2 linked regions of the Paraburkholderia bryophila genome follow. The protein of the gene in region 2 interacts with the protein of the main gene of each other region in a pairwise test. Links are inferred from orthologs where the notes say so. Each region holds a gene or a part of one and is shown on either strand. Other genes may lie near its edges.

Region 1 (3,280 bases), 440 kb from region 2 along the record:
GGGCTCGCAGCGCGACGCCGAGCGCCAGGGTGGCATCGACGGGACCATCATCGCGCTGGATATGCTGCCCATGGAGCCGATCTCCGACGTCCACTTCATTCTGGGCGACTTCCGGGAAGACTCGGTGGTGGCTCAGCTGGAAGAATTGGTCGGCGAGCGTCAGGTTGACCTTGTAATTTCGGATATGGCGCCCAACCTGTCGGGAGTGGCGGTAGCGGATGCCGCGCGAATCGAGCATTTGTGCGATCTTGCGATGGAATTTTCGCAAAATCATCTGAAGCCGGATGGTGCCCTTTTAGTCAAATGTTTTCACGGCAGCGGCTACAGCCAAATTGTCGAAAAGTTCAAGCAGCAGTTCAAGGTGGTGGCGGCCCGCAAGCCGAAAGCGTCGCGGGACAAATCGTCAGAAACGTTTATTTTGGGTAAGCATCTCAAGCGGCCCGCATAGGGACGCTGCAGGACGGATCCGCATCTGCCGATAATGGCTCATGGCGTCGGAAATCGGCGCTGTAAATGCCCGCTACGCTATTTCTGTGGTAGCGAAACCTTATGGCAGGGGTCTGCGGACTGGATTAGAATGCTTTCGTGGTGCCGCAAGGCAAATGTAGGCGCCCGTCTAAGTGAAGGAGTGGTGCTTTGAACAACAATATGTTTTCGAAGGCAGCAGTGTGGCTGGTTATCGCACTGGTGCTGTTTACGGTGTTCAAGCAGTTCGACAAGCCCCGTGTCCAGGAAGGCGTTTCCTATTCGCAGTTCATGGACGACGCGAAGGCCGGCAAAGTCAAGAACGTCATTGTCCAGGGGCGTAACCTCACGGTCACTCCAGCAGACGGCCAGAAATACCAGATCGTGTCGCCCGGTGACATCTGGATGGTCGGCGATCTGATGAAGTACGGCGTTCAGGTGAGCGGCAAGGCTGACGACGAACCGAACGCGCTGGTGTCGGCGCTGTACTACCTCGGACCGACGATCCTTATCATCGGCTTCTGGTTCTACATGATGAGACAGATGCAGGGCGGCGGGAAAGGCGGTGCGTTCTCGTTCGGTAAATCCCGTGCGCGTCTGATCGACGAAAACAACAACGCGATCAATTTCACCGACGTCGCCGGTTGCGACGAAGCGAAAGAAGAAGTGTCCGAGCTGGTCGACTTCCTGCGCGATCCGCAGAAGTTCCAGAAGCTGGGCGGGCGGATACCGCGCGGCGTGCTGCTGGTCGGGCCGCCGGGAACCGGTAAGACGCTGCTGGCGCGCGCTATCGCCGGTGAGGCGAAAGTGCCGTTCTTTAGCATCTCGGGTTCGGACTTCGTGGAAATGTTCGTCGGTGTCGGTGCGGCTCGTGTGCGCGACATGTTCGAGCAGGCCAAGAAACACGCACCGTGCATCGTGTTCATCGACGAAATCGACGCGGTCGGCCGTCATCGTGGCGCCGGCATGGGCGGCGGTAACGACGAACGCGAACAGACGTTGAACCAGATGCTGGTTGAGATGGACGGCTTCGAAGCGAACTCCGGTGTAATCGTGATCGCTGCAACGAACCGTTCGGACGTGCTCGATAAGGCGCTGCTGCGTCCGGGCCGTTTCGACCGTCAGGTGTATGTCGGTCTGCCGGACATTCGCGGTCGTGAGCACATCATGAAGGTTCACCTGCGCAAGGTGCCGATTTCGAATGACGTCGACGCAGCGGTGATCGCACGCGGCACGCCGGGCTTCTCGGGCGCCGACCTCGCGAACCTCGTGAACGAAGCGGCACTGTTCGCGGCTCGCCGCGGCAAGCGCATCGTCGAGATGAACGACTTCGAAGACGCGAAAGACAAGATCTTCATGGGTCCGGAGCGCAAGTCGGCCGTTATCCGCGAAGAATCGAAGCGCGCCACCGCGTACCACGAGTCGGGTCATGCGGTGATCGCCAAGCTGTTGCCGAAGGCCGATCCGGTGCATAAGGTCACGATCATTCCGCGCGGCCGTGCACTTGGCGTGACGTGGCAGTTGCCGGAGCACGACAACGAAACGTACTCGAAAGACTACTTGCTGGATCGTCTGGCGATCCTGTTCGGTGGTCGCGTAGCGGAAGAGCTGTTCCTGAACCTGATCAGCACCGGCGCATCGGACGACTTCAACAAGGCCACGCAAACCGCGCGCGCCATGGTGGCTCGCTTCGGTATGACGGACGCGCTCGGACCGATGGTCTACGTTGACGACGAAAACGACGCAACGCCGTTTGGGCGCGGTTTCACGCGGACCATTTCGGAAGCGACGCAGCAAAAGGTCGACGCGGAAATCCGTCGCGTGCTGGACGAGCAGTACAACCTCTCCAAGCGCCTGCTGGACGAAAACCGCGACAAGGTCGAAGCCATGACCGCCGCTTTGATGGAGTGGGAAACGATCGACGCCGATCAGATCAACGACATCATGGCAGGTCTTCCGCCGCGTTCGCCGAAGACCAGCAGCTCGACACCGTCGGCAAGCGACGCCTCGTCGGGCGGCAGCCCGGGCACCGAGGTCAAGCCGGGTAGCGCGACCGCGCCGGCTTGATGAGCCAAGAGTAGAAAGTGCGGGCCGGTGTGTTTTCACACCGGCCCGTTTTGCATTTATCTCGTTTTTTTAATGCATCGCTACGTGTCGAAAGTCGATTTTTCTCCCGCTCCGTTGCCCGAGCCGCTGCAATGCGGACGCTTCAAGCTGACCTTTGAACGCCCGTTGGTCATGGGCATTCTGAACATCACACCGGACTCGTTTTCCGACGGCGGTCAATACGCCATGCGCGGCGATGCGCTGCGCCAGGCCGAGCGTATGCTGCTCGACGGCGCGGATATCATCGATATTGGCGGCGAGTCCACCCGGCCTGGTGCGCCACCAGTGCCGCTCGATGAAGAGCTTGAACGGGTGATTCCGCTCGTCGAGCAACTTCGCGCGGCGAACGTGCCGTTGTCGATCGATACCTACAAGCCCGAAGTGATGCGCCATGCGTTGAGCGCAGGCGCCGATCTGATCAACGACATTTGGGGCTTCCGCATGTCCGGTGCCATCGACGCGGTACGCGGCAGTAACTGTGGTCTATGTGTAATGCATATGCTCGGCGAGCCGCAAACCATGCAGCTCGGCGAGCCTGTCTATGATGATGTCGTCGGCGAAGTCCGGCAGTTTCTCGAGGAACGTGTGGCCGCGTTAACGCAAGCAGGTGTTGCGCGCGCTCGTATCAGCGTGGATCCGGGCTTCGGCTTCGGCAAGGCGGTCATCGAACACAACTACACTTTGCTCGCGCACCTGCGGGACACGGCGC
Region 2 (3,267 bases):
CAGATCCGCCAGATCGATCATCACTTCGGCGCCATCCACCTGGCTCGCGAGGAACGCGAGATCGTCGAGCGCGCGCGAAATGGCCGGCGCGTTCGGCAGACGGGCGCGCGCTTCCGCGAGCACCGACGCGTCGCCGTACAGCGCGGGCAGCGCGCGCAACGCGTCGCGCGTGACCGGCGTGAGGTTCGCGGTCAGCTCGACGAGGCGCGGCACGTCCTTGCCGGCAAGCGCGTCGTAGAGCGACTGGCCCAACTCCGCCGCGACCGGTTCCGCTTCGATCAGCGCGGCCAGCACACCCGCGTGGCACAAGTCGAGCCGCACTTTCGCGAGGCCGGCCAGACGCAACGCGTCGAGCATCAGTTGCTGGATTTCGAGGTCAGCTTCGAGGCCGGCGTGACCGTAAATTTCCGCGCCGATCTGGATCTGCTCGCGCGTGGCATGCAGGCCGCGCGGCCGCGTATGCGCGACGTTGCCCGCATAGCAAAGACGCGTCACGCCCTGACGGTTCAGCAAGTGCGCGTCGATACGCGCAACCTGCGGCGTGATGTCGGCGCGCAGACCGAGCGTGCGCCCGGATAACTGATCGACCAGCTTGAAGGTGCGCAGATTCAGATCGTGCCCTCCGCCGGTCAGCAGCGACTCGATGTATTCGAGCAGCGGCGGCATGACCATCTCGTAGCCGTACGAGCGAAAACGGTCCAGCAGATGGCGCCGCAGTTCTTCGATCTTGCGGGCTTCCGACGGCAGCACGTCGGCAATATTCTCGGGAAGTAACCAGGTCGACATCGATACAGTCCTACGACGTTGAACACGGCGACTGGGTGCGCCGGTAAGTGAATGTGAATGGCGGGCGGCGGCTCGATTCTGGCGGCTATCGCAGGCGTGGGTGCAGCCCGCGACAGGCATTTTCGGCCAGCGTACCGACTGATCGAGTCGGCAGGCCAGCGTCCGCGAGGCAAAGACGCGGTCACGACACGGCGAGCGCACAGCGGCCTAAGCCTTCTGCGCCCGCTTCGCCGGACGGACCGCTTCAGGTCACGATAAACAGCAGGATCAGCCCAAGCGCCATCACGATCAGCCCGCCGACGCGAATCTGATGCGGCGGGCGTTCCGCTATTTTACGGAACGTGTCGCGCCAGGCGCTCGGAAAAACGAAGGGAAACATCCCCTCGATAATCAGCATCAACGCGATCGCAAGCAGTAACGAGCCGGCTATATCCATGCGAATCAAGAGGCCGCGATGCGGATGCCGCGGCCTTCCGGTTATCAGTGTTTGCGCGGGACCGCGGGAGCGTCCGGGGCGGTGCCGCCGGTCGGGCTACGCATGAAGCGGAAGAACTCGCTGCTCGGGTCGACCACGATCACATCGCCCGGTTTGAAGGTGTTCTTGTACGCCTGCATGCTTTGATAGAACTGGTAGAACTGCGGGTCGGCGCCATACGCTTCGGCAGCGATTTCCGCGGCCTTCGCATCGCCCTCGCCCTTGATGGTCTGCGCCTGACGGTAGCCGTCCGCGAGAATCGCCTGCTGCTGGCCCACCGCTTCCGCCTTGATCTGGTCGGCTTCGGCGGTGCCCTTGGCGCGCTCGTCGGCCGCGATCTGCTCGCGGGCGGCGATCATCCGCTTGTAGACCGAGTCGGCCATGGCTGCCGGGAAATCGACGCGCGTCAGTTGCACGTCGACGACCGACACGCCCAGCGAAGCCGCGGCCTTGTCCATCGCGCCACGTGCTTCGTCGGCGACGGCCTGCTGTTTGGCCAGCGCGTCGGACAGCGTGACCTTGCCGAATGCGTCGCCGAGCGCGCTGCGCGACAGCAGCGCCAGACGGTCCGGCAGGCTTTGCACATCGCCCTTGGTTTCTGCGATCAGCTTCAGCGGATCGGTGACACGATATTTGACGACCGGATTGGCCAGCAGATCGGTTTTGTCGGACGTGACGTAACGGTCTTCGTCCGGCGCGTCGAGCGACTGAATGCGGTTATCGACCAGCGTGACGGTTTGCAACGGCGGCGGCAGTTTGACGTGCAAGCCGGGGCCGAGCAGCGTCGGCGCCGAGTCGCCATGCGACGACAACACCGCCAAATGCCGCTGATCGACAACGAATACCGTCGACGACGCCGCGAACAGCACGATGACGACAGCCACGACGAGCGCAATGATCTTGTTCATGTTGTGCGCTCCTTATTGAACGTCGTCTTCGCGCATACGGCTGCGGAAGGAGTCGCGTGAACGCAGCGCGTCGCTGCTGGCTGCAGCCTGACTGGCGGGCGTTGCAGCCACGGCAGCGGCGGGTGCGGAGGCCACGCTGCCCGGCGCGGCGGCCGACGGAGCAACCGACGGCGCCGCGGACGGCGAAGCGGCACCACCCGCCCCTTGCGATGCGGCAGCCGCCGAAGCGCCCGACGCAGCGACTGCGGCATCGGCCACACGCTGGCGGGTCTGCTCGACCAGCTTGTCGAGCGGCAGATACAGCACGTTGTTGCCGCTCTTGCTGTCCACAAACACCTTGGTCGTATTCGAATAGATCTGCTGCATGGTTTCCAGGTACATGCGCTCGCGAATCACAGCGGGCGCTTTCGAGTACTGTGCGTAGACCTGCTTGAAGCGCTCGGCGTCGCCTTGCGCCTGAGCGACGGTTTTGTCGCTGTAGGTCTTCGCCTCGTCGATCTGACGCGTCACGTCGGCTTGCGCGCGCGGCAGCAGATCCGCCGCATAGGCCTGCGCGTCGCGTTTGGCGCGATCGTTTTCCTGACGCACCTTGGCGGCGTCGTCGAACGCGGCCTGCACCTGGTCGGGTACCTGCACGCCCTGAATCGTCACGCCGGTCACCGCGAGGCCCGACTGATATTCATCCAGGGATTGCTGGATCGACGCCATCAGTTGCTGGCGAATCGTTTCGCGATCCTGATCGAGAATCTCGCTGGTGCTGCGCGCACCGACGATGCTACGCACTGCCGCCTGGGCGGCCTGCATCACGCTTTGATCGGGATCGGTGCTGCGGAACAGATAGTCCGTCGGCTTGCGCACCTGGTACTGCACCGCGAAGCGCACGTCGACGATATCCGCGTCGTGCGTGAGCATCGACGCGTCTTTCACGTTCGCGAGACGCACCACGTTGTTGCGGCCGATCTCGACCTGACGGATCTGGCCGATATTGACGAGCTCATGCGCTTCGAACGGATACGGCAGACGCCAATGCACACCCTGCCCGGCGGTGTAGCGATACTTGCCGAATTGCATCACGACGCCGGCTTGTCCGTCTTGCAC

The links.
Region 1: the proteins of hflC (region 2) and ftsH interact in binary tests that used the Escherichia coli proteins (3 or more experiments, as listed by UniProt). The link is inferred for Paraburkholderia bryophila from one-to-one orthologs.

The regions. Positions count from the first base shown.
Region 1 is NZ_JACCAS010000001.1:4,154,525-4,157,804, forward strand. What follows is about bases 123-3,084. They hold ftsH (ATP-dependent zinc metalloprotease FtsH), read left to right. Parts: upstream 123-636; coding sequence 637-2,532; downstream 2,533-3,084. Other genes in these bases: GGD40_RS18660 (RlmE family RNA methyltransferase), read left to right, coding at 123-448; folP (dihydropteroate synthase), read left to right, coding at 2,704-3,084. Outside these bases: more of GGD40_RS18660, read left to right, coding at 1-122; more of folP, read left to right, coding at 3,085-3,280. UniProt on the Escherichia coli protein: Acts as a processive, ATP-dependent zinc metallopeptidase for both cytoplasmic and membrane proteins. Plays a role in the quality control of integral membrane proteins.
Region 2 is NZ_JACCAS010000001.1:4,594,299-4,597,565, reverse strand. What follows is about bases 219-3,167. They hold hflC (protease modulator HflC), read right to left. Parts: upstream 2,170-3,167; coding sequence 1,267-2,169; downstream 219-1,266. Other genes in these bases: hflK (FtsH protease activity modulator HflK), read right to left, coding at 2,182-3,167; GGD40_RS20620 (DUF2065 domain-containing protein), read right to left, coding at 1,031-1,222; GGD40_RS20625 (ATP phosphoribosyltransferase regulatory subunit), read right to left, coding at 219-786. Outside these bases: more of GGD40_RS20625, read right to left, coding at 1-218; more of hflK, read right to left, coding at 3,168-3,267.